Regions from separate parts of the Bacillus sp. CPT56D-587-MTF genome, predicted to be linked through region 1. Evidence: predicted binding sites of a transcription regulator. Region 1 holds the regulator's gene; the other holds the start of a gene.
The links. Region 1 encodes Rex, which represses fermentation and respiration genes when NADH is low (regulators of the CRP and FNR family bind a similar motif). Its sites were predicted from a motif close to TTGTGAAATATTTCACAA; they were not measured.

Region 1 (4,913 bases):
CCAGAAGATTTAGCGGCAAGTTTCCAAGAAAGTGTAATAGATGTACTTGTAACGAAAGCAGCTCGTGCAGCAGAAGCTTATAATGTAAAGCAATTACTTCTTGCTGGTGGAGTAGCTGCTAATAAAGGACTTCGTGCGCGATTAGAAGAGGAATTTGCACAAAAAGAAAACATTGAATTAATTATTCCGCCGCTATCTTTATGCACAGATAATGCAGCGATGATTGCAGCGGCAGGGACAATTGCTTATGAACAAGGTAAGCGTGCAACATTAGCCTTAAATGCAAATCCAGGATTAGATATTGAAGCATAGTTATACACATAATTAACCACAGGTTGTGGATAAAACCCATATTATCTGTTGATAATGTGGGTTTTATTGTGTATATAAAATGTTGATAACTTTTTTACTGACTGTGGATAATGTGGAAAAGTTATTTTGATGTTTATTTTATAAAGGTGGATATGTGTATAAACTTGTGGATAAATAGGTTGATGTCAGACCTTTGAATTTGTTCTTTTTCGGGAAATAAAAAGCAAGAAGATATCCCCGAAAAACATTTTGAAACATCTCCCCATTATAGAAGATGCTAATATTGTCAATCTTTGTCGTTAAAAAGATATTTCGTGTCGAATTGTTAATATATATAGGGTTACAATAGATATATTTAAAAAATCGTTAGTATATTCTAAGTTACGATAGATATATTCAAAAAATTGTTTAAGTACTAAAAAAAGATGTCACATAGTCAAAAATCCTGACTTATGAGACATCTTCCTTATTTAAATATGCTTATACATGCAGCTCTTCCCATTCTGCCATACAAGTTTCAAGTTGTTCTTGTAGCGTTTGCTTTTTAGTTGTAATTTCACTAGCTTTTTCATAATCTGCATATATTTCTGGTAAGCAAAGTTGATCTTCTAACGTAGCAATTTCTTCTTCTAATTCCACTATACTTTGTTCTAGCTCTTCAATTTTTCTAGTGCGTTGACGCTCTAGTTTTTTACGCTCTTTTTCTTCTAAATAATTTAATTTCTCTTGTGCAATCACCTTTTGAACAGGAACGTCACTTTCTTGCTGTTCAAGTTCTGCACGTTCAATCATTTCATTTTTCTTTTCAACGTAGTAATCGTAATCCCCTAAATATTCCTGTGCACCTTCTGTTGATAACTCAACCACAGTTGTTGTTACACGGTTAATAAAGTAGCGGTCATGTGAGACGAATAGAAGAGTCCCTGGGTAATCAATTAAAGCATTCTCCAAAATCTCTTTACTATTTAAATCAAGGTGGTTCGTAGGCTCATCTAGAATTAACAAATTTGACTTTTGCATCATAAGTTTTGCAAGAGCTAATCGAGCTTTTTGTCCACCACTAAGGGAAGATACTGGTTTCAGTACATCATCTCCTGTGAATAAAAAATTCCCAAGTATAGTACGGATTTCTTTTTCCGGTTGCAGTGGATATTCATCCCATAGTTCATTTAAAACCCGTTTAGAAGATGTTAAGTTTGCTTGTTCTTGATCATAATAACCAACAGATACATTTGATCCGAAAGAAACATCACCATTTAATAGTGGTAACTTATTCACAATGGATTTTAACAATGTGGATTTCCCAATTCCGTTTGGACCAACTAAAGCAACACTATCTCCGCGAGTTAAGCGCATAGTTACATGTTCAATTATAGGGTTTCCATCATAGCCGATGGTTGCATCATTTACTTGTAAAACATCATTTCCACTTTGTTTTTCAATATCGAAGTGGAATGATGCTGACTTAGAATCCCCTAATGGTCTCGTTAATAATTCCATTCTGTCTAGTTGTTTACGGCGACTTTGAGCACGTTTCGTTGTAGAAGCGCGAGCTATATTCTTTTGAACGAAGTCCTCAAGTTTTGCGATTTCATCTTGTTGTTTTTCGTAACGTTTCATTTCTTGCTCATATAATGCTGATTTTAAGTCTAAATATTTACTGTAGTTACCAACAAATCGTCTGCTTTCTTTATTCGAAATTTCATATACTTGTGTAACGAGTTTGTCTAAGAAATAACGGTCATGTGAGACGATTAATATTGCGCCAGGATAACCTTGCAAATATTGCTCAAGCCATGTTAATGTTTCGATGTCTAAATGGTTTGTAGGCTCGTCCAAAATAAGTAAGTCTGGTTTTGTTAATAATAATTTCCCGAGAGCTAATCTTGTTTTTTGCCCGCCGCTTAAAGTAGAGATCGTCGTCTGGTGCGTTTCAACTGGGAAGCCAAGGCCGCTTAAAATGGAGCGAATATCCGCTTCATATTGATATCCACCTTGATCTTTATAATTGAGTTGTAGTTGGTCATAATCAGCTAACAATCTTTCATATGTAGCTTCGTTTGAAAAGTTTTCTTCTTTTCCCATTTCTTGCTCAAGCCTTCGAAGTTTTGTCTCCATTTGCTGTAAGTGGGTAAAGACGGTTAGCATTTCATCCCAAATTGTTAAAGACGTTTCTAGTCCAGTATTTTGAGCTAAATATCCGATTGAGACATCTTTCGGTTTTATAATTTCGCCACCATCATGAGATAATTCACCAGCGATAATTTTTAATAATGTAGATTTTCCTGCTCCATTCCTTCCAACTAATGCGATACGATCTTTTGTTTGTACTTCCAATTTTATGTTTGCAAGAATCGTTTCTGCACCGTATAATTTCGAAAGCGCGTTTACTTGTAATAAAATCAATGTTTTCACCTCAAATAATTTCTTAACTTTGCCATGTTTATATTTCTCAATCATACTAAAAATAGTGTATAGTTTAAAATAAAGAGAGAATACTTCTTCTCTTTATTATACAAGGAATTTAATGAGTGCTAAACTTCTGTATTTGATTAAAGTATATGAATAAAGATAGGAAGAGAGGAGAGGTCATATGGATCAGCAAAAGATTCCACAAGCCACTGCTAAAAGATTGCCTCTATACTATCGATTTATCCAAAACTTATCTCTTTCTGGTAAGCAGCGTGTTTCATCGGCCGAATTGAGTGAGGCAGTAAAAGTAGATTCCGCAACAATACGAAGAGATTTTTCGTATTTTGGAGCGTTAGGGAAAAAGGGATATGGATATAACGTAAATTATTTATTATCATTTTTCCGCGAAACACTTGATCAAGATGATATAACACGTGTAGCACTTATTGGAGTAGGTAATTTAGGGACCGCTTTCTTACATTATAATTTCACGAAAAACAATAATACAAAAATTGAAATGGCATTTGATGTTAGTGAAGAGAAAGTTGGAACAGAAATCGGGGGCATTCCTGTATATCATTTAGATGAATTAGAAGAGAGATTATCAAATGATATACAAGTGGCAATATTAACAGTACCGGCTACAGTAGCACAAGCTGTAGCAGATAGATTAGCTGAAACAAGCGTGCACGGTATTTTGAATTTCACACCAGCGCGATTAAACGTATCAGAGAATATTAGAATTCATCATATTGACTTAGCTGTAGAGTTACAAACATTAGTTTACTTTTTGAAAAACTATCCACAATAAAACGCAGAGGAAGCGACCTCTGCGTTTTATTATTGTTTCTTCTTTGTGAATTTAACTAATATAAGGCGAAGTGCCAAATTAAAATCAATTGTTGCCATAACTGCAAATAGTATTGTCCACATATTCCAGATTGTATCTGTCACGTTCGTAATGGCGAAGCGTGTAAAGATACATCCAAGAAGGAAGTATAGTGCAGCCATGAACAATGGTGAGTTTCTCATACAAAAAATCCTCCGATAAAGCCTTGCATTTTTTCAGCTTCTTTAATCATTTCTTGAATTTGTTCATTGCTCATAAAAATTTGCCCAATAGCGACTAATGTATTCATCGCAACATGAGCTGCAATCGGAACGATAATACGTTTCGTCTTCACATATAAGAAGGCGAATACGAGCCCCATAGCAGTGTATACCAATAAGTGAGTAAAATCAAAATGAATTGTTGCGAATACAAGCGAACTAATGATAGCTGCGATAAAGAAGTTAAACTTCTTATAAAGCGTGCCGAATAGAATTTTTCTAAATACGATTTCTTCTAAGATAGGTCCAATTATAGATACAACAATAAGGAACCAAGGTATCGTTCTTGCGATGTCCATCAGTCTGTCTGTATTCTCAGATCCACGTGGAACCCCAAATACATACATTTCAATCATACCTGCAATGGATTGTGAGATGATTGCTAAGAAGAACCCGATAAAAATCCATCCAATAGTAGCTGGAACAGAAGAGCGCATTGGATCTAAATGCCTGTCACGAATATCTGTTCTAAGTAACCAAAGCACGATACATAATGCAATAAAGAAGCTAATGATTGCCCAGTGTCCCGTTATGATTTGTCCTTTTTCTTCAATGGTAAATCCTCTATTATCATAGAGTCCTGTTTTTAGGAGAAGTGGTAATCCAACAACGCCAGATAACTGCATTAAAATGTATGTAATGATAATCCACCAGTATTGTTTCTTCAAATGGTTTAACCATCCTTTCTAACTATAGTGTATGAGATAAGTTAGGATAACATGTAAATATGCTACCTACGATATAAACCTCTTGAATTATGTTTTTTTCGTAAATCCTTATTTGAAATTATAATAGAAGACAGGAGAAAGTTGTATGTGTAGCGAAAACAACTTAGGGTGTCCTTTCATATTGTAACATACGAGCAGTGGAAACAACGATTCATATAGTAAAGGCAGTATTGTATATAGAAAGTTTATATAGTGATTTGCGAAAAAATTATGATTTTTTTACTTGCAAAAGAAATTGAGATTATTTATTATTATAAGTGTGTTAGCACTCGGATGACTTGGGTGCTAATAAAAGAAATTTACATAACAAAATGAGGAGGTTATTGTTCATGCTAAAGCCATTAGGTGATC
Region 2 (4,913 bases), 920 kb from region 1:
TGCTAAATAAGCTGTAGCATGTTTTTCAAAATAAATTTTTGGTGGCAATTTGAACCACTGCATATTCTTTTTTCTATTTGCCAGCCTTTTTATATTTAATAAATGAGTGGCTGTTACATTTTGGGAAACTGAATTCTTTCCGTATGAACCACAACCAAGTGTAAGTGATGGAATAAATCCATTATATATATCCCCTATTCCACCTTGTGATGAAGGTGCATTTACAATGAGACGGCAAGCTTTCATACGTAACCCAAATTGCTTTTGCACATCTTTATTTGTAGAATGGATAACTGCTGAATGTCCTAAACCACCTAGGTTCAACATTTCTTCGCAATATGTAAATCCTTCTTCTAATGAATTCGCCTTCACACAAGCTAATACTGGACTCAGTTTCTCACGAGATAACGGATATGCTGCTCCGATACCTTGAATTTCAGCTACAAGCATTTTTGTATGTTCAGGAACAGTAATCCCAACTAAATCGGCAATATACTGTGCTGATTTCCCTACAATATCACTATTTACTGCACATGTATTTTCATTTATAACAAGCTTTTCTAATTTTTTTCTTTCTTCTTCTGTTACAAAGTAACAATTGTTTTCAATCATTTCTGTTTTAACATCATCATAGATTTCTTTATCGACAATGATTGCTTGTTCCGATGCACAAATCATACCGTTATCAAATGTTTTCGATAAAATTAAATCATTAACAGCTCGTTTTACATGTGCTGATTTTTCTATATAACACGGTACATTACCAGGCCCAACGCCTAACGCTGGTTTTCCAGTAGAGTAAGCTGATTTCACCATACCAGCGCCTCCAGTTGCTAGAACGAGTGCTACACCATCATGGTTCATTAATTGTTTCGTCGCTTCAACAGACGGTCCTTCAATCCATTGAATACAGTGTTTTGGTGCACCAGCTTTCATCGCTGCATCATATACTGTTTTCGCCGCTGCCACAGAACATTTTTGTGCGGAAGGATGAAACGCGAAAATAATTGGATTTCTTGTTTTTATCGCAATTAACGCTTTAAACATTGTTGTCGACGTTGGATTCGTTACTGGCGTTACCCCAGCTACTACACCGACAGGTTCCGCGATTTCTATTATTTCTTCATGAGAATCTTCGTGAATAATTCCTACCGTTTTATCCTGCTTTATACTATGCCAAATATATTCAGTGGCAAAAATATTTTTAATGCATTTGTCTTCATATACACCACGGCCAGTTTCTTCAACTGCTAATTTTGCTAGCGGCATATGTTGATCAACACCTGCTAATGCCATTTCATGAACAATGTTGTCAATTTCCTCTTGTGTAAAACTTTCTAATGCTTGTAAAGCTTGTTGACCATTATTTACTAGCGTATCAATCATCTTTTTTACTTCCTGCATTTCATTTACAACTTTCTCTTTGACTACCATGTAAATTTCCTCCTATTCTACTATCACGGTCCTTATATGTCCCTATAGGTCAAAATAAGTCCCAATTAACATAAAAAAATAGAGATGCTTTCCTACATGAATTTCATTGTTTGTGAAATGTTTCACAAGTTTGTTCGTGAGTAACATTTCCTGAATTCAATATACATGAAATCATTTCGTTTGTGTATGTCTATTTTGTGAAATGTTTCACAAAATAATGTAATAAAAAAACGCACTGCTAATATAGAGCAGTGCGTTTTTTTATTATGCTAGCGCTTGTGCTAAATCTTCAATTAAATCTTCACCATCTTCAATACCGACAGAAATACGAATTAATGTATCTGTAATTCCTAATTCTTCGCGGCGATCAGCTGGGATTGATGCATGTGTCATTTGAGATGGAATAGAAATTAAACTTTCTACTGCTCCTAAACTTTCAGCAAGTGTAAAGTACTGCAATTTCTCAAGTACTTTATTTAATGTCTCTTCACTATCTACATCAAATGAGATAATAGCACCAAATCCATTTGCTTGTTCTGTTGCTAATTCGTGGTTTTGATGTGATTCAAGACCTGGGTAATATACTTTATTTACTTTTGGATGATTATTTAAGAACTCAGCAATAGCGCGTGAATTCGTTTCATGTTCTTCCATACGAATTCCTAACGTTTTTAAACCACGAAGTAGTAAGAAGCTGTCTTGTGGCCCAAGAATACCTCCTGTTGAGTTTTGTACAAAGTGAAGATCTTCTGCTAGTTGTGGGCTATTTACAACTACTAGACCTGCAACTACGTCACTATGACCTCCTAAATATTTCGTTGCACTATGAAGCACAATATCTGCTCCTAAAGAAATCGGCGACTGCCAATATGGCGTCATGAATGTGTTATCAATAATTGTTAATAAGTCTTTCTCTTTAGCAAGAGTAGATATTTTCTTAATATCAGTAATTTTTAGTAGTGGGTTCGTTGGTGTTTCTACATAAATTGCTTTCGTATTTGGACGAATCGCTTCTTCAACTTCCTCTAAGTTTGTTGTATCTACAAATGTATGCTCAATACCGAAACGGTTTAATACTTTCGTAATAACGCGGTATGTTCCGCCATACACATCATCTGTTAAAATAACGTGGTCACCTTTTGAGAACAACATAATTGTCGCTGTAATAGCAGCCATTCCTGAACCAAATGCAAATCCAGCATGCCCATTTTCTAATACAGCAATCATTTCTTCTAAAGCTGCACGTGTTGGGTTACCTGTACGTGAATATTCATATCCTTGATGCTTACCAACTGCTTCTTGTTTGTACGTACTTGTTTGATAAATCGGTACGTTTACAGATCCAGTTGAAGGTTCTCCTATGCGAATACCATGAATTAACTTTGTCTTTGCTCTCATTTTTTATTCCCATCCTTTGTATATGTCTTTACTTAAATAGCGCTCACTGCTATCTGGAAAAATGGTTACAATATTTGTACCTGGTGCTGCCTTCTCTGCCTCAAGTAAGCTCGCATGAAATGCTGCTCCTGAAGAGCTTCCAACGAGAAGTCCTTCTTTTTGCGCTAATTCTTTCACTCGTAAAAATGCATTTCGATCAGAAATCGTATGAATTTCATCAAAATAAGATGTCTTCAAAAATGGGGGGATAAATTCCAGTCCAATTCCTTCGGTCTCATGTGAACCAGCCTTACCACCATTTAAAATAGATCCTTCTGGCTCTACGATAACTGTTTTAATATCTATATTTTTTTCTTTCAAGTAAGATGCAGTCCCCATAAACGTACCGCCAGTTCCTGCTCCAGCAACAAATATGTTAATCTCTCCATTCAATGCGTCCCACAGTTCAGGTCCTAATGTTTTAAAATATGCACGAGGATTTGCCTCATTTGCGAACTGACTTGGAGAGTATGAATTCGGTATTTCATTTACTAACTCTTTTGCTTTAGCAATTGCACCGGTCATTCCTTGCTCAGTCGGTGTATGCACGACAGTTGCACCTAGTGCTTTCATTAATTCTTGTTTTTCAATACTAAATTTCTCTGGTACACAAACAATAACACGTAAATCATGTTCTAATGCTGCAAGTGCCAGTCCAATACCAGTATTCCCAGCAGTCGGTTCAATAATTGTTCCACCCTGGGTAACAAGCCCTTTTTCTAGCGCATCTTCGATTAATTCTCTTCCTAAACGATCCTTAACGCTTCCGCCTGGATTATAAAATTCAAGCTTTGCAAATAAACGGACCCCTATTGGAAGTGAAAAACGAGTAATTTCTACAATTGGTGTATGACCAATTAACTCATGAACTCCACGATATACATTCATCGTGTTCTCCCCCTTGTTTGCCAATAAAGAAAAGGCAACTGTATGTATTTTCTTTATATGAGACAGTTGCCTTTTTGTTACATTACTTTAACTCTTCTAACACTTTTACGATAAAGTTTGTAGAATGAAGAGCTGCTTGATCTAAAAACTGATCAAATGAAACATTTGATTCTTTACCAGCAATATCAGAAAGTGCGCGAATGATAACAAACGGAATTTCATATTGGTGGCATACTTGTGCAACAGCTGCTGCTTCCATTTCTACCGCATAAAGATTTTCAAATTTATCACGGATGGCTGCAACGCGATTCGGATCACTCATAAATGAATCACCTGTTGCAATCATACCTTTTACAACTTGAATATTTTCTTCAGCCTGCATACATTTCTCAGCTAATGCAACTAACGCCTCATCAGCTTTAAATCCAGGCGGCATTCCTGGTACTTGACCATATTCATAGTTAAATGCTGTTACATCTACGTCATGGTGACGAACTTCAGTGGAAATAACTACATCACCAACGTTTAGAGAATGATGGAATCCACCAGCTGAACCAGTATTAATTACTTTTTCAGGCTTATATTTTTCTAATAAAATTGTCGTTGACATCGCTGCGTTTACTTTACCAATACCAGACTTTAACAAGATTACTTCATGCCCTGCTAATAGCCCTTTCGTAAATTCACAACCAGCAACCGTTTCTGTTTCTGCTTGTTCTAATTTGTCACGTAAAATACGTACTTCTTCTTCCATTGCTCCAATTACAGCAATTCTCAATCTAATCCCTCTTTCTATTGCTTAGTTGCCTCCATTACCCAAACGAAATGATTTAATCTCGTGAAAGTTACATGGAAGCCATTGTTTTCAAAAATAGTCTGCATAACTGGAATACGTGTATAGTATTCCGTTTGCAAATCGTTTGCTAACTGATGGAAACCTCTTTCTTTTGCTGTTTCAACAGTTTTATCATATGCATCTTGATCTGCAAATATCGTATCAGCAAACACTATTTTACCACCTTTGTTTAGCAATTGACTATACTTCGCAATCGCTACATTTTTTTCATCATCTGTTAAATGATGAAATGCATAGGTGCTTACAATGGTATCAATTGAATTTGGAACTTCAAACGAAAGAAAATCACCCTCTGTAA

Region 2: the regulator Rex is predicted to act here: its motif matches at 1,630-1,647, upstream of adhE (bifunctional acetaldehyde-CoA/alcohol dehydrogenase).

Annotation. Positions count from the first base shown of each region.
Region 1 is NZ_JBYTEF010000001.1:4,913,321-4,918,233, reverse strand. Features, by position in the region: gene tsaD (tRNA (adenosine(37)-N6)-threonylcarbamoyltransferase complex transferase subunit TsaD) at 1-312, shown strand, start outside; gene AC3WVZ_RS25450 (ABC-F family ATP-binding cassette domain-containing protein) at 793-2,718, opposite strand; gene AC3WVZ_RS25445 (redox-sensing transcriptional repressor Rex) at 2,906-3,535, shown strand; gene AC3WVZ_RS25440 (YdiK family protein) at 3,565-3,756, opposite strand; gene AC3WVZ_RS25435 (CPBP family intramembrane glutamic endopeptidase) at 3,753-4,502, opposite strand; gene groES (co-chaperone GroES) at 4,892-4,913, shown strand, end outside.
Region 2 is NZ_JBYTEF010000001.1:3,992,404-3,997,316, forward strand. Features, by position in the region: gene adhE (bifunctional acetaldehyde-CoA/alcohol dehydrogenase) at 1-1,434, opposite strand, end outside; gene AC3WVZ_RS20580 (bifunctional cystathionine gamma-lyase/homocysteine desulfhydrase) at 1,699-2,832, opposite strand; gene AC3WVZ_RS20585 (O-acetylserine dependent cystathionine beta-synthase) at 2,836-3,759, opposite strand; gene mtnN (5'-methylthioadenosine/S-adenosylhomocysteine nucleosidase) at 3,842-4,537, opposite strand; gene AC3WVZ_RS20595 (class I SAM-dependent DNA methyltransferase) at 4,552-4,913, opposite strand, start outside.